DNA from 4 places in the Synechococcus sp. MU1648 genome. Region 1 is predicted to be linked to each of the others. Evidence: predicted binding sites of a transcription regulator. Region 1 holds the regulator's gene; each other region holds the start of a gene.
The links. The regulator NtcA, encoded in region 1, controls nitrogen genes in cyanobacteria. The targets are predictions, from matches to a motif close to GTANCNNNNGNTAC.
Positions count from the first base shown of each region.

Region 2: the regulator NtcA is predicted to act here: its motif matches at 2,308-2,321, upstream of NCN06_RS08935 (molybdenum cofactor guanylyltransferase).
Region 3: the regulator NtcA is predicted to act here: its motif matches at 2,137-2,150, upstream of NCN06_RS08995 (DUF4278 domain-containing protein).
Region 4: the regulator NtcA is predicted to act here: its motif matches at 1,461-1,474, upstream of NCN06_RS08855 (ferredoxin--nitrite reductase).

Region 1 is NZ_JAKUHI010000004.1:33,106-37,887, reverse strand. It holds gene NCN06_RS06200 (DUF3084 family protein) at 1-1,146, opposite strand, end outside; gene ntcA (global nitrogen regulator NtcA) at 1,174-1,890, opposite strand; gene rph (ribonuclease PH) at 1,949-2,692, opposite strand; gene NCN06_RS06185 (cob(I)yrinic acid a,c-diamide adenosyltransferase) at 2,837-3,436, shown strand; gene dcd (dCTP deaminase) at 3,436-4,029, shown strand; gene thyX (FAD-dependent thymidylate synthase) at 4,041-4,763, opposite strand.
Region 2 is NZ_JAKUHI010000007.1:70,797-75,578, forward strand. It holds gene NCN06_RS08925 (nitrate reductase) at 1-471, opposite strand, end outside; gene NCN06_RS08930 (NarK family nitrate/nitrite MFS transporter) at 553-2,094, opposite strand; gene NCN06_RS08935 (molybdenum cofactor guanylyltransferase) at 2,369-2,953, shown strand; gene NCN06_RS08940 (GTP 3',8-cyclase MoaA) at 2,950-3,993, shown strand; gene NCN06_RS08945 (redox protein) at 4,073-4,564, shown strand; gene NCN06_RS08950 (transglutaminase family protein) at 4,552-4,782, opposite strand, start outside.
Region 3 is NZ_JAKUHI010000007.1:84,436-89,217, forward strand. It holds gene NCN06_RS08980 (Zn-dependent hydrolase) at 1-836, shown strand, start outside; gene NCN06_RS08985 (DUF1028 domain-containing protein) at 833-1,507, shown strand; gene NCN06_RS08990 (hypothetical protein) at 1,587-1,805, opposite strand; gene NCN06_RS08995 (DUF4278 domain-containing protein) at 1,886-2,053, opposite strand; gene NCN06_RS09000 (type 1 glutamine amidotransferase) at 2,268-3,026, opposite strand; gene ureC (urease subunit alpha) at 3,023-4,732, opposite strand; gene NCN06_RS09010 (urease subunit beta) at 4,736-4,782, opposite strand, start outside.
Region 4 is NZ_JAKUHI010000007.1:57,529-62,310, reverse strand. It holds gene cobA (uroporphyrinogen-III C-methyltransferase) at 1-462, opposite strand, end outside; gene NCN06_RS08865 (DNA mismatch repair protein MutS) at 459-1,121, opposite strand; gene NCN06_RS08860 (hypothetical protein) at 1,149-1,415, shown strand; gene NCN06_RS08855 (ferredoxin--nitrite reductase) at 1,672-3,213, shown strand; gene NCN06_RS08850 (hypothetical protein) at 3,228-3,419, shown strand; gene NCN06_RS08845 (formate/nitrite transporter family protein) at 3,454-4,341, shown strand; gene NCN06_RS08840 (HEAT repeat domain-containing protein) at 4,349-4,782, shown strand, end outside.

The sequences.
Region 1 (4,782 bases):
GGATGCCTCAACCTCGACCACAACAGCATCGGCGCTGTAGCTGATCCCTGCGGCAATCACCTTCAAGACCACGCTTTTGCTGGGTCCCTCCATCAATGTCTGGGCCAGTTGGGAGAGTGCTGATCCATCGAATTGCAGTCCTTCCGTCAGGGATCCTCGCCGTTGCACCTCGGCATAGGCCGATGCCAAGAGAAGGTTCAGCCGTGTTCGAATGCCCTCTGGTGTGCGTTCATCCGTTCGTAGTGTGGTGGTCGCCAGCACGTCACCGCTTTGAGCCACTGGGCGGTTCGGACGCACTTCGGGGAAGGCGTACACCGCCGTTTCACCACGCAGCACATTGGTGGCGGAGCGCAGCGAGATCACCCAGGTGTCCGGCTTGCGGATGATGTTCTGTAGGCGTTCCACGTCGCTGCGGGGAACGCGGATCAACTGTCGTTCGGGTGCTTCACCCGGCCTCACCTTGCCGTAGGCGTTGGCATTGGCCTCTTGAAGCAGCCTGTCGACAGCCTGTTTCGCTTGATCAGGAGCATCGAGACGAACCGTTGCTCTCGCCAAGGTCTGTCCGCTACTGATCACCACCGATCCACGCCTCAGGGCGACCAGGTTGAATTCGAGTTCCTTGAGTTCCTGCTCGCCAGCTCGGATTCGGCTCCGCACGCTGTTCAATTCGGCCTCCGTGCGCTGGATGTCGGCATCGCGGGAGGCGATGTCGCGGCTCAGACGCTCACGTTCTGCTTCGAGCTGGGCGCGTTCGTTCTGCAGAGGAGCCAGTTCGCGGCGCAGGGTGTCAGCCCGTTGCTGTGACTGCTTGAGTTCAGCGGCGATCCGGTTGGCTTCTGTTCGGGTCTCTTCCCGTTCCCGTTCGGCTGCATCGAGCTGCCGCCGGCTGTCCTGGAGCCGGTCTTGCAGAGCATCCAGTTCAAACAGGCCCACCCGCAGCTGGCGGCTCACCAGCAGCAGCAGGCCGAGCGATAGTGCGCTGATCAGGCTGCCGGTCAGCACCGTGATCAGAACGGCGGTCCGTCGCGGGCGCATCTTGAACAGACTCAGGCGGGCCTTGCCAACACGACTTCCCAGCCGGTCACCCAGGGTCGACAGAACGCCCCCGAGCACCAGCAGAACCAGGATCAGTGCCCAGCCACTCATGGCCGCACCTGTGGGTTGACGTGCTGCCTAGCTGAATCGTTTGGCCAGAGCGATTGGATCCAGAACGGTGATTTTTTTGCGGTCAATCTGAACCAGACCGGATTGACGCAAGTCTCCCAGCAGACGCGTGATTGTCACGCGCGTTGAGCCAATCGCTTCGGCGATGGCCTGATGGGACAGGCGCAGGTCGATGGTGATTCCCAGTTCATCCGCAACGCCGAAATCCCTGCACAGCACCAGCAGAAAGCTCACCAGTCGGGATGACATGTCCCTGTGGGTCAGCGTTTCGATCATCGTTTCGGTCTGAAGAATCCGACTGGAAAGGCCCTGCAGCAAGCGCAGGCCAACGCTGGTATCCGCCTCGATCGCTGCCTTCACGGATGTCGCAGGCGCCGTCACCATCTCGACTCTGGTGAAGGCTACGGCGTGGTAGAAGCGATCAGACCGTTGACCGGTCAGCAACGACAGCACCCCGAAGAGGCTGTTCTCGCGCAGCAAGGCCACTGTGATCTCTTCCCCTGACTCGTAGACGCGGGAGAGACGGACCGCGCCGCGGCGGATCAGATAGACCCGTTCAGCAGGATCTCCAGGGAAAAAGATGGTCTTGTTGCGGTCCACCAGTTCACTGCTGGCGCCGTCCAGGTCCCGGATGATTTCCAGGAGGGAGCGGTTGGCCGGTTCTGTGCTGGGGGTTGGAGCCACCATCTGCGGGGCGTATCGGCTGAAACCTCGGCTACTGGTCATGACAACCCCCTTGTGAGGCGAAGTTACGGAGCCAACGGTGGCCGCCGTGTAGCGGTTATTACGTAACTCTGCTGTGCTCGCTCATCGCTTGGCGTTGCGCCTGCATCAGGGATGTCAATCCAGGCTCAGCCAGATCCAGTAATTCATTGAGTTGGCTGCGGCTGAAAGGCGCTCCCTCCGCAGTTCCCTGGATCTCCAACAGGCGACCATCGCCAGCCTGCACAACATTCAGGTCCACCTCAGCTTTGCTGTCTTCGCTGTAGTCCAGATCCAGCAAGGCCTGGCCATCCACCAGGCCGACGGACACGGCCGCCACCTGGTCGACCAGTGGCGATTGCTCCAGAATCCCCTCATCCACGAGTGAAAGGCAGGCTTGCTCAAGGCCGAGCCAAGCTCCCGTGATGGATGCAGTCCGTGTTCCGGCGTCGGCCTGGATCACATCGCAGTCGATCAGCAAGGTGCGCTCGCCCAGTCGCTTCATGTCGATCACAGCGCGAAGGCTTCGGCCGATCAACCGTTGAATCTCCTGCGTGCGGCCCGACAATTTCATGAGCTCTCGTGATTGCCGCTGCGGCGTGGATCCCGGCAGTAACCGGTATTCGGCGCTGAGCCACCCCAACCCTTCCCCCTTCCGCCAGCGTGGAACCTTGTCCTCCAGGCAGACGCTGCAGAGAACAGCGGTTCGGCCGGTGTGAACCACAAGGGAGCTCAAGGCAAAACCCATGGGATTCCAGGTCACCGAGAACGGCCGTAATTGCTCAGGGCGACGGCCATCGGTGCGGCTTCCAGCGGTTTGGCTCATCGGTGGTGTGCAGTTCTTCAAGCCTCGCAGGCGGTTGGTTCTCGCCCGTCCAAACACCATGGGTGGTGTCAATGCACTTGTGGAATGTCATCTCGCCGCTACATTCAAGGTCTTGCCGGGATTGCCCGGACGGATGTTGCCGCGATGACCACAAGCCTTGCCGACCCCCAAGCGTTCCAGAACTCACTGGATAGGGATCAGCAGGCTTTGCAGCGGGCTGGACTCAGGCCCCTGCCACCTGTTGCAGATCCTCCACCGCTATATCTGGTGGCTCCCGAAGGGCAGCTCCAGGTCCACACAGCGCCCTATCGCGGCAGTTTCGCCAGTGTTCTCAGTCAAGCGATGCGTGCCGCTGGTCTGGGCAGTCGTGTTCTGATCAGTCAGTTCCTCAAAGGGGGCGTGCAGCAGGGGCCCGCAGGTCGTGTCCAACTATGTGGAGGCCTGGTCTGGCTACGGCCCGAGGTGCCTCTCTGCCTCTCTTCTCCGAATCACCCCGGCGGTGCGGAGGCGGTTGCTGCCGTTTGGTCCATCTGCCGTCAGCATTTGATTCAGGGGGATCTCGACCAGTTGGTCCTGGATGAAATCGGCCTGGCTGTTGCCTTCGGTTACCTCAATGAATCGGACGTGATTGCAGCTCTCGAGCAGCGGCCCGCCTCGATGGATGTGATCATCACAGGACCTGCGATCCCCGCCGGCGTGGTGGAGATGGCAGATCAAGTCACGGAGTTGCGCCGAGGTTTCTGATGCTCAAGTGCGATCGCTGGATCACTGAACAGGCTGGGCAGGGAATGATCGAGCCATTCCAGAGCGGCCTCGTCCGTCATCTGGATCCGGAGCAGAAGCTGCGTCCGGTGCTGAGCTTTGGTTGCTCCTCCTACGGCTACGACCTACGCCTGTCTCCTCAGGAATTTTTGATCTTCCGGCACGTTCCCGGCACGGTGATGAATCCCAAGCGGTTCAATCCGGCCAATCTCGAGCCCACTCCTCTCCATGAAGATGAGGACGGCCGCTATTTCATTCTTCCGGCCCACTCTTATGGCCTTGGCGTAGCGCTTGAAAAGCTTCGAGTTCCTCCCAACATCACTGTGATCTGTTTGGGCAAGAGCACCTATGCCCGCCTTGGAATCATTGTGAATACCACCCCAGCGGAAGCTAGCTGGGAGGGTCACCTCACCCTTGAATTCAGCAACAGCTCCGGTGCTGACTGCCGGATCTATGCCGATGAAGGTATCTGTCAGCTGTTGTTTTTTGAGGGTGATCCCTGTGCGACCACCTACAGCGATCGACAGGGCAAATACCAGCACCAGCCCGAACGTGTGACGCTCGCCAAGGTTTAGATCTCCCCGGTTTAAGGGGCCAGTCGTGCTCGATGCAGCCTGCTTTTTTCGTACCAGGCGGCGAACTCAGGAGCCCAATCCACCATGTGGGGCCACATCAGATCGCAGAGCTGGCGGATCTCCAGCTGAGCATCGAGTTTGGCCCGCAGATCCATGAAGTGGAGAAACGCGCGCAAACTGAAGCTCACCACAAAGTGCTGGCGGTAGTCGAACGGAAGGATGCCGCGGGCGTGCTCCTCGGAGAAGCCGGTTTTGAGAAGATCCCTGTATCGCTCGGCAGCGCTTCGGCACAGATCAAGATCTTGGTTGCGCAGCTCTTCCGTGTAGGCATATTTCTTGCCCTGCCTGTCGCTGTAGTCGCCGACGGGCCGCAAATAAAACACCTCTTCAAGCTCTAGGGCCCCATCCGCTGCTCTGCAGATGCGATCGCCCGTGTAGCGCATCGATTGCACATCGAAGCTCACGCCGACCCGATGGGTGCGGGCCTGCTGCATCACCGAATGAGGGAACCAGCCCACGTTCAGCACGATCTGTGCATGTTCCATGGGGCCGTAATGGCCGCGCTCTCCGGATAGCAAACGTTTGACGCAGATCTCCCCAGCCCGTTGTTCATCAGGCCAACTGGCACGATCTCCGGCCACAAAACCTTCGCTGTAGTCCTGATGCATGGCCGCATAGATGCATTGCTGCGGGTTCGGCGTGGCAGCGATCAGATCGACCCGGAAGCGGTCCATGGGAGCGTCAGAGTGACGA
Region 2 (4,782 bases), on a different contig from region 1:
CACTGCTGAGCTCATGCACAGCCGCGAGTTGGCATCAAAATTGTTGGTGCCCAGTGCGCCTTTCAGCAGTTTCTGGGCCAGGTAGTAGTCCTCGGTGTGGAACTGGCCGGAGCCGTACATGGCGATGCCATCGGCATTGCCGCGCTGGGTCACGCTTGCCTGAATCTGTCCGGTGATTTTGTCGAGGGCCTCGTCCCAGCTGATCGGTGCGAAGTCGTCCTCGAGCGTTTCGCGGAATAGGGGTTGGCGCAGTCGTCCTTGGGCCAGGGTTTCGCCAACCGTGGCGCCCTTGATGCAGACCTGACCAAGACTGGAGGGATGCTCGCGGTCGCCGCGGGCGGTCCACATTGGATTGCCTTCACCATCCCGCTTCACGGCTTGACCCTTCACAGCAGGTGGGAGCAGCTCCAGGCCACAGCCCACGCCGCAGTAGGGGCACTGGCTGCGCACGCTGCGGGGGGATTTCGCCATGCAGGAACCAAAAAAGAACAAGACCCGGAGCGGAAGCTCCGGGTCGTTGCGCAGCAATGCGTTGCTGCTGAGGCTGATGGATCAGGCCGTTTCGCCTTCGTGCAGCTCTGCGAAGGAGCCCTTGGGCTCCTTGAGGAAGAAGAAGCAGAAGAAGGCCACGACCAAACCTGCGACGCCCAGGATCTGGAAGAAGGCGCTGTTGGAGGCAGCAATCACCTCGGGGGTGGGTTCGCCGCCGCCGCCCATCCACATCGGCAGGAGGCTGAAGATGGTCAGGTAGGTCACAGCACCAACGTTGCCGTAGGCACCGACCAGACCGGCCACCTGACCGGTGACGCGACGCTTGACCAGGGGCACCAGCGCGAAGGTGGCGCCTTCACCGGACTGCACGAAGAAGGAGGCGAGCATGGTGATCACCACGGCAACGGCGATGCCGGTGGTGCCGGTGAAGGTGCCCGGCTTGATCATGCTCATCACCAGGTAGCCCACGCCGAGACCGGCGGTGAGGAAGCCCATGGTGTTCTTGCGGCTGCCGACGCGGTCGGAGATCAGACCACCGGCAGGGCGGGCCACCAGGTTCACGAAAGCGAAGCAGGAGGCCAGGATTCCGGCGGTGGCCTTCGGCAGATCGAAGGTGGTTTCAAAGAAGGTGGGCAGCATCGAAACCACGGCCAGTTCGGAACCGAAGTTCACGATGTACGTGAGCTCGAGGATCGCCACCTGGCGGAACTCATAGCGGTCTTCTTTGGGATAAACCTTGTTGCCAAGAATCAGATCGCGGTTGGTGCGGATGATTCCCCAGGTTTGGAAGGCAAACCAGACGGCGACGGCACCGAGGGCCAGCGGATAGGTGCTTGCGGTGAGGAAGCCCACCTTGCCGAGACGCCAGCAGAGCACGCAGAGGATGGCTGCGAAGGGCACGTTCATGCCGAGCAGGCCCCAGAAGTCGCGCATAGAGGTGACTTCCAGGCCTGCGGTCTTCTCAGGCCGCTGGTAGGTCTTGCCGGGGGGTGTGTCCGTGACGTTGAAGAAGTAGAAGAAGCCGTAGGCAGCCGAAACGATGCCGGTGAGGGCGATCGCACCGCGCCAGTTCAGAACAGCACCGGTCGGCAGTTCGAAACCACCGGAGAAGGAGAGGAAGCCGGCGAGGGCCACCATCGTGAGGGCGGAGAAGGCGGAGCCGAAGTTGCCCCAGCCGCCGTAGATCCCTTCCGCGAGGCCGATTTCCTTAGGAGGGAACCACTCGGCCACCATTCGGATGCCGATCACGAAGCCGGCGCCCACGATGGAGAGCAGCAGACGTGCCACCACCAGTTGGTTGAAGTCCTGAGCGGACGCAAACAGCAGGCAGGGAAAGGCTGAGAAGACCAGGATCGAGGAATAGGTGACCCGGGGTCCGAATTTGTCCAGAAGCATGCCAATCAGCACGCGAGCCGGGATGGTGAGGGCCACATTGCAGATGGCCACAGTGCGGATCTGACCAACGGTCAATCCGAGGTCCGCTTTCACAGTGGTGGCCAGAGGGGCCAAGTTGAACCAGACCACGAAGGTCAGGAAGAAGGCGATCCAGGTCAGGTGAAGGGTTCGATACCTGCCCTGGAACGACCAGAGGTCGCCAAGCATTGAGAAGAAGAAGTGAAACCTCGGGCGTCAAAACGAAGGGTGCCCGGGGATGGCAAAACGGTCGAAAAGAAGATCCGTTTAACTCGCGCAGTTAATCAATTCGTCGGGCCACTCTTTGGTCAGATTGGTTACCAATTTCTGTTTTTGTGTTCCCCTGCAAACATCAATGGAGCTGATTGATTGGATCAGGTGTTCTTGTGCCTGGATGATTTGGTAGCGGTTGCAACTTTTTTAGGTTGTTGGACTTCGCTGGTGCAGATTGTTGATCAGAGATGTGAACCAAGGCTTGCGGGTTTGTTTGCTCAGTGGCGGTAGCAGCCGTCGCATGGGGCGTGACAAAGCGCTGTTGCCCCATCCATCCGGTGGTGTTTGGCTCACCGCGTTGGTCGACCAGCTGCTGCCTTTGGGGTATCCGGTGCAGGTGTTGAGTCGCCATCGCGAGCATGCAGAGGTGCTGGGGCTCCGACCCGGATGTTCCGTGCTGTTGGAGCCCCCTCCTTGGAATGGCCCCCTGCAGGCGCTTGCCAGGGTGCTGCCGCTTCCGCCCGGGGAGGCGTTGCTGGTGCTTCCGGTGGACATGCCGCGCTTGCGGACGGCTGTATTTCTTCAGCTCATCGCGGCCTGGAACCGTGCTCCTGAGCAGGCAGCGGTGGCCCATGACGGTATGCGGCTGCAGCCGTTGTTGGCGGTGATTCCTTCAGGCTCCCCCTTTCGCTCCTGTCTCGATCAGCAATTGCAACGTGGAGAGTTGCGCTGGATGGACTGGTTGATGCGTGTTCCTCATCAGTCGGTGCAGTTGCCTGCAGAGGCTCTGCTGAATGCCAATTGCTCAGCAGATCTGTCAGCGTTGGAAGGATGAGCACCTCGCTGCCGCTCGCAGATCGTTTCAACCGGCCCCTCGGAGTACTGCGGCTGTCGCTGACGGCTCGCTGCAATCTCGCTTGTCCGTACTGCCGTCCGGATGTGGATGATCCCCCTGGCTTGCTCACGCTTGAGCAGCAGATGCGCGTTATTCGTGTCGCCTCGCGCCTTGGAACCCAAACGCTACGGCTCACGGGTGGAGAGCCGTTGTTGAGCCGTCGGTTGTTGCCCTTGCTTGAGGCGGTGGCGCAGGCCCGGAGGCGTCGATCAGATCCCATAGCAGGTCTTGAAGTGGTGGCGCTTACCAGCAATGGGGTTTTGCTTTCGGAACCGATGGCTCGGTCGCTGCGCGCAGCAGGGTTGAATCGCATCACCATCAGCTTGGATGCAGCAGAAGGGGAGGCAGCAGCGCGCATGGCTGGTCTCCAGGGTGGCGCTGTCGCCGGTGAACGGTTGGTGCGCAAGGTGCAGGACGGCATTTCGGCGGCTCGTGCCGCTGGTTTTGACCCCTCGGCCGGTGAACTCAAGCTCAACGCCGTGATCCAACGGGGGATGAATGATGATCAACTTCTTCCCTTGGCCGGTTTGGCGCGGCAGCAGGGGGTGGAGCTGCGCTTGATTGAGTTCATGGATGTGGGCAACCGCAACCAGTGGAGGCTGGACCAGGTGCTGCCGGCGGCGCAGATGGTGGAGCGCATTCACGCCCGTTGGCCGCTCGAACCCCTGGGGCGCCCCAGGGGTGGCACGGCACAGCGTTGGAACTATTGCGATGGTGCCGGATCCATCGGTGTGATCGCCTCCATCAGTGAGCCGTTCTGTGGAGATTGCAACCGGTTGCGTGTCACCGCCGATGGGCAGGCGTTCACCTGTTTGTTCTCCGCTCATGGCATGGATCTCAAGCCTGTGCTCTCGTCGGAGCCTTGCCTCGAGCAGGCCATACGCGATCTTTGGCAGCGGCGCCAAGACCGCTACAGCGAGGAGCGTGATCCAGAGGCCGGTGCGTCAACGCATGCGGAGATGGCGTATCTGGGGGGCTGAACCGTTGTGATCGTCACCGTTTTTGAGTGAGGCTCCAGGTACAACAGGTCAGCTGAAGGATCTTCAAGGATCCATCGAGATGTTCGAACTGCTGGCCTACGAGCGCTTTCGCGACACCCCATCGGTTCGTTTTTTCGACGTGACTGTGGACACCTCGAACGCGCGTGACTTGGTGATTCACAGCGGTCCTGCGGTGTCGCCACCCAACGACCCTGAGAGTGGAGCCTGGCAGTTTTATTTGCATCCCCATCAGGAAGACAATTTGCTGGCGGCGAGTGGCGGGAGAACCTTCTTTTTGGTGAATCTGGCCTGGGAGGAGCCGTTTCACATCGTTCGGCTGGAAAGTGGTGGTGACATCCTTCGCATTCCCCCCGGCACCTTCCACCGCTCGATTTCCGATCCCGACGGCTCCGTCGTTCTGAACCAGGCGGTCCGTGAGGAGGGCGTCTCTCTTGTGCGGGAATTTCGGGTCTACAACAGCGCCGAGATCCCGGCCTTGATGGCTGCAACCCATAGCTCTGCTCGGAGGCCCCAGTTGCATGGGGTGGAACCTCTGCTTCAGGCGGCCTGAACGAGGTTGTGTTGTGAGTTCTCCGTTCCGGAGGCTTCGTCGTTGATCTGAATCTGCCAATTCAGCTCACTCGCTGTTCCTGGGGGGCCGCTGAAGCTGCCGCTCACGGCCGCGGTTAGTTCCGGTTTGGAGGAGGTGGCTAGCACCACATAGCGCTCGGTGACCTCCTTGCCGGCACTGGGGTCAAAGCCTCTCCAGCCCGCTCCAGGTAGGTAGAC
Region 3 (4,782 bases), on a different contig from region 1:
TGGGTTGCAAAGGCTTGGCGGGGACGGCTTCCGCTAACCCGGAGAGTTACATCACCAGCAACGGCCAGGCGATTCAAGAGAATCTGGCGCGAATCGGGGGGCATTGGCCTTCGCTGGCGTCGGCCCGACGCTCCGATGAGGCCTATGCCGCTTTTCTTGAGTTGCATGTTGAACAGGGCGGCGTTCTCGAGCAACGCGGGGATGCCATTGGTGTTGTTGAGGGTGTTGTTGGTCAGCGTCGGTTCAGCATCAATGTGCAGGGACAGGCCAATCACGCCGGCACCACACCGATGGGTCTGCGACAGGACGCCCTCGTGGCGGCGTCGCGCATTGTTCTTGCCGTCGAGGCGATGGCATCCCGCCATCCAGGAGATCCTGTGGCGACCGTGGGTCGACTGGAGGTTTGGCCCAATGCCGCCAATGTCGTCCCCGGCGCTGTCGCCCTGACGGTCGACCTGAGGGATGTTGACCCGACTGTTCTCGATCAATTGGTGGAGGAGTTGATGCAGCAGGTCGAAAGCATTGGTGCTGAAACGGGCTGCCCGATTTCGGTGGACCCACAGTTCAGTGTTGATCCCACCCCTGCTGATGCTGTGGTGATGGCCACGATTGCTGAGGCCTCGGCCGATCTCGGCTTGTCTCACAGCCATCTCCCCAGCCGAGCCAGCCACGATGCGCAGGAGGTTGGTCGCCGTTGGCCGATGGGCATGATTTTTGTTCCCAGTCGGGGCGGTTTGAGTCACTCAGCTGCGGAGTTCACCAGCGACGAACAGTGCTGGGCGGGCACTTCGGTGCTTTTGGAAACGCTGCTGCGGCTCGACCGCCAGCTGCCGTGACCTTTTCGATCCTGGCCCGTGATCCCAGCAACGGCCGCTTTGGCGTGGCTGTTGCCACCTGTCATCTGGCCGTTGGATCCACCGTGCCCCACATCCGCGCAGGAGTTGGCGCTGTGGCGACCCAGGCCCATACCAATCCCTATCTGGGGATCTGTGGTCTTGAACGCTTGGAGCAGAGTGCGGATGCGGAGAGTGTTTTGGCCAGCCTTCTGGCGGATGATCAGCATCGTGATCGGCGTCAGTTTCATCTGATCGACCTGGATGGTCGAACGGCCTGTTGGACGGGGCAGGATTGCGGGGCTTGGGCTGGGCACCGCCATCGGCGTGACTTGTCTGTCGCCGGCAATTGTTTGGTTGACGACGGTGTTGTGGAGGCGATGGAGCAGGCGTATCTCACCAGCGATCCCAGCTGGAAACTTGGTCGACGCCTGATGGCTGCCCTGCAGGCGGGGGAGGCTGCTGGAGGCGATCACCGCTCCGATTTCTGCACCTCAGCAGCGGTGCAGGTGAGTGGTGAAGCTGCCTTTCCGCTCTTGGACCTACGGGTTGATTTCCATGAGCGTGCGGTGGAACAGTTGATGGAGGTTTACGAACGCAGCCAGGCACTTTGGGCCCAGGAATGGAGGGATGAACTCTCAGAGTTGCCCATGCTCAACCGGTTGGTGGCTTAGTGATTCGCGTTGGTTTGTGCCATTAAAAAAAGCCCATCAACACTGGGTGTCGAGGGCTTTTTGCAAAACTCTGAATGGCTCAACTGGGGACTGTGGCTTCCCACTCCACATTCAAACCAGCTTGACGCGCATCATTGACGAGGTCGTCGATGCAATCCATTCCAAATGCAGCCTGGCCCGACAGCAAGGCATCCCATTCGCTGGCTGGGAAGTGGGTTTGCAGCCAGAACACGCCGTGCACGCTGGAGGGATTCACCTGCACAAGGCCTTTGTCGAGGCGGGAAGTGATGAGATCCAACGTCGTTGCTGAGGCTGGATCTATTACGCCCTAATCCTCGGAACTGGAATGTTCGAGTTGCTACAGATTGAGAAGTTGGCCTAGCGCGTGTAGCCCACCCCGCGGTACACGAGCTGCACCGGAGTGCGGTGGCTGTTGATCTGGCGGGATTGGTACACGTTGCGGCGGTAGACCAGCTGCACACCGGGCCTGCCCTCAGTGGCGTTCTTTTGCTGGTACTGATGCCCGCGATAGAGAAGGGTGGTCATTGGAAGGTCCTCGAAGCAAGCTCAGGTCCCCGTTCCATGGCCTGAGGCGAACTGCGCTTCGCGTGGTGCGAAGTGAACGATCGGTAGCTGTTGCTACAGAACCATTGAAGCGTTTTCGGTCGTTGTGTTGATGTTCGGTTCGATACTTGATCTGAAAAGTTTTTGCTTTTGTTTATTTTTATCCGTAGAAATTAGTTGGCCTTGCTGATGTGAATCACCTGGTCTTGCAGCACTCCTGCAGCTGATCGAGCGCAGCATTGAAAAAGTGTCGACCTTGCTCCTGCAGCTTGTCTCCAAGCCAGCGCCACTCCCGCATCAGGCGTTCGGGCCCTTCAGGCCCAAGGGCGCTCATCACATAGGTGTGGTCGTTGGCGATCCAGTGTTGCAGTGCGTCTCTGTTGATCTCGAGGTGGCATTGCAGGCCAATGGCGTGATCGCCGATTCGAAACACCTGTTCCGCACAGTGCAGCGAGGAACCAAGAAGGGTTGCATCGCCCGGCAGGTGGATGCGATCGCCATGCCAATGCAGCACCAAGCTGCTGCTCGGTTGTCCCTGCAGTAAGGCCTCATCGCTCCGTTCAGCAACCCAGTGGATTGCCCCCAGTCCCAGTTCCTTGAGTTGCTGTGGTGGTGCTCCAACCTGCAGGGGTTCCACGGATCCGCCAGCAGCGACAGCCAAGAGCTGCGCCCCCAGGCAGATGCCCAGCACCGGTCGACGCTGCTGGTGCCAGGCCGTCAACCAGTTCAGCTCGGCTTGGAGCCAGTGCAGGTCCGGATGATGCTGCTCGTTCACCCCCATTGGTCCCCCCAGCACCAGCGCGATGCTGTTCGGGCATTCACTTGGGTGCGGCAGGCGGTCGCCTCGGTCGGGCCGCAGGGTCCGGAGAGTCATTCCCCGTTCCCGTGCCAGTTGTTCCACCAGTTCGGGCCCTTCGTGGTCAACGTGCTGGATCACCAGCAGGGTGGTGGTCAAAGCAGCAGATAGCGCTGGGCGAGGGGCAGCACTTCGGCGGGCTCGCAGGTGAGCAGTTCACCGTCGGCGAACACCTCATACGTCTGCGGGTCCACGCTCACCTTCGGCAGGGCGGAATTGAGTTTGAGAGCGCTTTTGCCCACGCTGCGGGTGTCCTTCACCGCCATGCAGGTGCGCTCCAGACCCAGCTGACTTTGGATATCAGCATCCATGGCGGCTGCGCTCACGAAGGTGAGGCAGCTGGGAGCCAAGGCTTTGCCGAAGGCGCCGAACATGGGCCTGCCGTGCACGGGCCCGGGGGTGGGAATGGAGGCGTTGGCATCGCCCATCTGGGCCCACACGATCGAACCGCCCTTGATCACCAGTTCCGGGCGAATGCCGAAGAAGCCCGGCTTCCACAGCACGAGATCGGCGAGCTTGCCGGTTTCGATCGAGCCCACCTCGCTGCTGATGCCATGGGCAAGAGCGGGGTTGATTGTCACCTTGGCGATGTAGCGCTTCAGCCGATGGTTGTCGTTGCGGTTGGAGTCTTCCGGGAGCGCACCGCGCTGCACCTTCATCTTGTGGGCGGTCTGGAAGGTGCGGGTGATCACTTCGCCCACGCGCCCCATGGCCTGGGAGTCGCTGGCGATGATCGAGAAGGCGCCGAGGTCGTGAAGGATGTCTTCGGCGGCGATCGTTTCGCGGCGAATCCGCGATTCGGCAAAAGCCACGTCCTCGGGGATTTTGGGGTCGAGGTGGTGGCACACCATCAGCATGTCGAGGTGCTCCTCGAGCGTGTTGCGGGTGTAGGGCCGGGTGGGATTCGTGCTGCTCGGCAGCACATTTGCTTCGCCGCAGATCTTGATGATGTCTGGGGCATGGCCGCCGCCGGCACCTTCGGTGTGGAAGGTGTGGATCGTGCGTCCCTTGATGGCGGCGATCGTGTCTTCCACGAAGCCGGCTTCGTTCAGGGTGTCGGTGTGGATGCACACCTGCACATCCATCCGGTCGGCCACCGACAGACAGGCATCGATGGTGGCCGGCGTGGTGCCCCAGTCTTCATGCAGCTTCAGGCCGCAGGCACCGGCGCGCACCTGTTCCTCCAGGGCTTCCGGGGTGCTGGCATTGCCCTTGCCAAAGAAGCCCAGGTTCACCGGCAAGCCTTCGGCGGCCTGGAGCATTCGCCCGATGTGAAACGCCCCAGGGGTGCAGGTGGTGGCATTGGTGCCGGTGGCTGGTCCGGTGCCGCCGCCCATCAGGGTGGTGACGCCACTGGCCAGAGCAGTTTCGATCTGCTGGGGGCAGATGAAGTGGATGTGGGTGTCGATGCCACCGGCCGTGAGGATGTGACCTTCCCCAGCGATCGCCTCGGTGCCGGGGCCCACCACGATCGTGACCCCTTCCTGGGTGTCGGGGTTGCCGGCTTTGCCGATGCCCACGATCCGGCCGTCTTTTAGTCCGACATCGGCTTTGACGATGCCCCACCAATCGAGGATCAGAGCATTGGTGATGACGGTGTCGACGGCACCCGCGGCTCGAGGTGTCTGGGACTGGCCCATGCCATCGCGAATCACCTTGCCGCCGCCGAATTTCACCTCGTCGCCGTACACGGTGAAATCCTTCTCGACTTCGAGGATCAGCTCGGTGTCCGCAAGGCGAACCCGGTCGCCAGTGGTGGGTCCGTAGGTCTCGGCGTAGGCCTGGCGGGAGATGCGGTAGGGCATGGGTCAGGCGTCGAGGGATCCGTTGATCTGGCCGTTGAAGCCGATGACGC
Region 4 (4,782 bases), on a different contig from region 1:
GATTTCCTCATGACCGGTGACGAAGGTCACCGATGACCCCGCCCGCCTGTGCGTGACGGGAATTCCGGCATAAGCAGGGGCAGCGATGCCGGCTGTCACGCCCGGGACCACCTGAACAGAGATGTTCCTTTCCGCCAAGTAAGCCGCTTCTTCACCTCCACGACCAAACAGAAAGGGATCACCCCCCTTCAACCGCACCACCGTGCTGTGTTTCTGGGCCATTTCCACGAGCACGGCGTTGGTGCTCGGTTGCGGCACTGAATGATGCCCACGACGCTTGCCGACAAAACGGCGTTCGCAGGCATCAGGGACAAGATCCAGCACTTCCTCGGGCACCAGCGAGTCGTACACCAGGGCATCGCACTCGCGAAGCAGCCGATGCGCCTTCAGCGTGAGCAACTCGGGATCGCCAGGACCGGCTCCCACCAGATAAACGGTTCCGGATTGTTCAGCGGTGCTCACGGCAGAGAAACAAGCAGATCGATCAAGGCCTGACGGGTGGGGGGATGCTCCAGCAGAGGAAGCAATCCACCAGCTTCGCTTAGCGCCTCCGTCATGCGATTCGGAGCTAGAGCCAACGGGAGTGGCCGGGCGCGGGGATGGCGCTGCTGGAACTCCGGCCAGGCATCGAAGGAAACCAACGGCAACGCCAATTGAGACGACAGCATCGTGAGAAACCGATCCGCCACACCTGGACGGAGGGGATGGTGCACCAGCACGGCATCACGCCGTTCCGGCAGGGGAAGCGCTGAAAGCACAGCATCCCACCAGGAGGTCCATGCACCGAGAAAGGGCAGCAAGCTCACATTGGCCCCAGTTGAACGAAGCCTGTCCCGAATTGCCGGCACATCGGTTCGAGCGTGAGCTCCAGGCAGCAACAACAAAGGAACGATCCAAGCGGGTTGGAGAGGAGCCGAAACGGCCTGTTCAGCTGTCAGCACCTCGAGCTGTACCGGCGCCGATCGCCGCTGAGCCAGAAGAGGCGGCAGGGATGCCAAACAGTCGGGAACAGCACCGCCATTTCGGCCGTGCACCACGAGATGCAGACCACGCCTTCTCGCGTCGGAAGCGTCATTCCGTAGCAATGGCCACGGATCGATGACCGTGCCGGCTGATGTCATCGGGTTGTTCTGAACGTTGAGGAAGTCATGGCGCCCCGCCGTAATTTTGATCGTGCTCCATTGGACAGTCGCTCCTACCGCGAGCCTCTGGACGGACGAATCGAGCGATACGACGCCCGGAACGACCGCTACCGCAGGGGATACGACCCCAGGGACGCCCGCTACGACAGAAGACTTGATCGCGCGGCTGGGCCGTCCGAATTGGACCAAGACTTCGCTGCGATGAAGCGCGTTTGGCAAATGCTCCGGGCCGGAGCGGTGCGGATGGTTGGCGAAATTGGACGCCAATACTGAGGCTTAATCAGGTTGCCTTTTACGGCCTCACGGGAACCACCAGATGTAGCCGAAATTACAAATTGGCCAAATCAGAGCCCTGCAATCGATCAACTCCAAAAGTGTTCTCTTTGTTACGGACCAGGGTTCCCATCACGGTGATTATTCAATCAACCCAACGCACCCTTCGTTTTGAAGCGTTGCCGGTCTTCGGGCCATCTCGATTGATTCGCACCTCGTCTTTGAGCAATCAATCCGCCCACTTTTCAATCGACTTATGACTACTAGCTCTCCCTCCAGGCCTTACCTGGATGGCAAGAAGCTCAACAAGATCGAGCAGAACAAGGCGGCCAAGGATGGCCTGTTGGTCGGTAGCGAGATCGAGAAATTCGCCGAACTCGGCTGGGAGCAGGTGGATGAGACCGACCTTCAACTGCGTTTGAAGTGGTACGGCATGTTCTGGCGTCCGAAAACGCCAGGCAAGTTCATGCTCCGCCTGCGTGTGCCCAATGGAGTACTAACCGCAGATCAACTTCGTGTGGTTGGTTCGATCGTCGAGCGCTACGGCGAAAACGGCAGTTGCGACATCACCACTCGGCAGAACCTTCAGTTGCGTGGTGTGCTGCTGGGCGACCTGCCAGAGATTCTTAAACGACTAACGGAAGCAGGTCTCAGCACGATTCAATCCGGCTTCGACAATCCCCGCAACGTCACTGGCAACCCAATCGCCGGCATCGATCCCAACGAGATCGTCGACACGCGGCCCTACACAACCGAGCTGCAGAACTTCCTCACCAACAACTGCCAAGGGAACCCGGAGTATTCCAACTTGCCCCGCAAGTGGAACACAGCCGTTGCAGGGGCGAAGGACAACTTCCTGCTCCACAACGACATCGTCTTTCACCCCGTGGAACGGGATGGGGTGATGGGTTTTGGTGTGTGGATCGGCGGTGTTCTGTCATCGCAGATGAATGCCTATGCCATTCCTCTGAATGCCTGGGTGAAGCCTGACGAAATCTGCAAGATGACCGACGCCGTGATCAGGCTCTGGCGCGACAACGGCGAACGGGACAAGCGCCCCAAAGGCCGCTTCCGCCTCTATCTGGATCAGGTGGGCCACGACGTGTTCCGCAGCCAAGTGGAAGAACTCTTCGGTCCGCTGACATCGGATCCTGGCTCCGTGTTCAACACCACGCCCCGCTCCCACTACGGATTCCATCCCCAGAAACAGGAGGGCCTGTCCTACGCCGGTCTGCACGTTCCAGTCGGCCGCCTGACCGCCCAGGATCTTCAGGATTTGGCCACCGCCAGCCTCAATTACGGCAGCGGCGAAGTGCGTCTCACGGAAGATCAGAACGTCATTCTGGTGGGACTGGCCAACGACAAACGGGAAGCCTTGAAGGCCGATGCCCTAGTGCAGCGCTTCCCTCTGGAACCTGGTCACATCTCGGCTGGAACGGTGTCCTGCACCGGCAACACCTACTGCGGCTTTGCCCTAACCAACACCAAAGACCAAGCCCTTGAAGCAGCCAAGGAACTGGATCAGGAGCTCAACCTTCCCGACGAGCTGAAGATCCACTGGACCGGCTGCCCCAACACCTGCGGCCAGGCCTACATGGGTGCCATCGGCCTCACCGGCACGAAGGCAAAAAACAGTGAAGGCGTGATGGGCGAGGGCTACACGATGACCATCGGCGGTTCCCAAGGCGCCAACCCAAGCATCGGCGAAATCCACCGCAAGGCCATCCCCGCCGATGAGATCAAGGCAGCTCTGAAAGAGGTGTTGATCGACAAGTTTGGGGCCACCCCGAAGGCCTGATCGCTGCTGTCGCCGTGACGCTTCCTTTTGAAGTCACGGCTCCAACGCAACGACCACACCCCCTCACCGTCATGGCCAACCGCAACGACGTGTTCTCTCGTTTCGTCAACTGGCTTAGCGCCAGTGGTCGCGACGGAGCCGCCATCAACCGTCAGGGCGGCAGCCCTGATCTGTTCTCCCGCCTGATGAACCGCATCAGCGGCTGACATCAAACCTTCGTCCAACTCTCAATCTCAACCGATGGACTACGTCCTACCTAATGAGCTTGTCGACGGCATGATTGCCGCCGGCGGCAAAAAATCAACGGTCAGCGTGAAGAACCTGCTGATCCGCGGCTTTTACTCCGGAGCCATCCTTGGCCTGGCAGTGATCCTGGCCCTGACCGTGGGCATCACCGTGAAAGCGCCCTTCGTCGGCTCGCTGCTGTTCCCCTTCGGCTTCGCCAGCATCGTGCTGTTCGGCATGGAGCTGGTCACCGGTAACTTTGCGCTGCTGCCGATGGCCACCTGGGCTGGCAAAAGCACCTGGGGCGCCACCTTCCGCAATTGGGTCTGGGTCTGGATCGGCAACTGGATCGGCACCGCAGTTGTGGCCGTGATCATGGCGATCAGCCTCACCAGCGGCACCATGGATGGCGCTGCTGACAATGTCGGCCCGCCGATCTGGGATGCCGTGGCCCAGAAGATCATGGCTCTCAATCAAATCAACGTTGAGAAGAAGTACGAGGCCCTGGGAAGCATGGGCTTTTTCCTCGCCTTCCTGCGCGGAGTGGTGGCCAACTGGCTGGTCTGCCTTGGCGTAACCATGGCTCTGGTGAGCAAGAGCGTTCCTGGCAAAATCCTGGCCTGCTGGCTTCCGATCACGGCCTTCCAATCGATGGGCATGGAGCACATCGTGGTGAACCAGTTCCTTCACACCGCCGGTCCGATCCTTGGTTCAGGTGTCCCCTTCACCAAGGTGATCTTCTGGAACTTCCTGCCGGTCACCCTGGGCAACATCGTGGGCGGCATGGTGTTCATCGGCATGCTCTTCTACAGCACCCACCGCACTCAGATGGAGAACGTGCTGCCGACCGAGCACGATGAAAAGCTGGAGCGTGAGCTCGCTGCTGAACTGGGTGCCCGCTGATCCATCCATGAACGACGAAGCCGTTCTCTGGGAACGGCTCGCCCGATCACGACGCGCTCCTTTGGAGCCCGCTTGGCTGGGGGAGGTCTACTCCCCCAGCCTTTCTATTGATCTGCGGCGAGCCCTCTGCGAAAAACTGGGGATGCAGGCCGAGCGGGGCTGGCCCGTCATCCAAGAACTCCTCGCCAACCATGGGGTTCAAACCGATTTAGTGATGGCAGCAGGGCTGTGCCACCAGAGCGAAGCCCGTGATTGGTTGTTAGTTCAACTCGAGCAAACCTCGGACAACGAGGACGCCAACCTGATGGTGGTTCAGGCTCTGGCCTGCTGGGGAGCCGAGGTTCCAGAGTCAGTTGTAGTGAATTGCCTGCATCACCCAGGCCAACTGCACCGCCTCGCCGGTCTGCAACTGCTCAGCTTCCGGTCCCACTGCCTCGACGA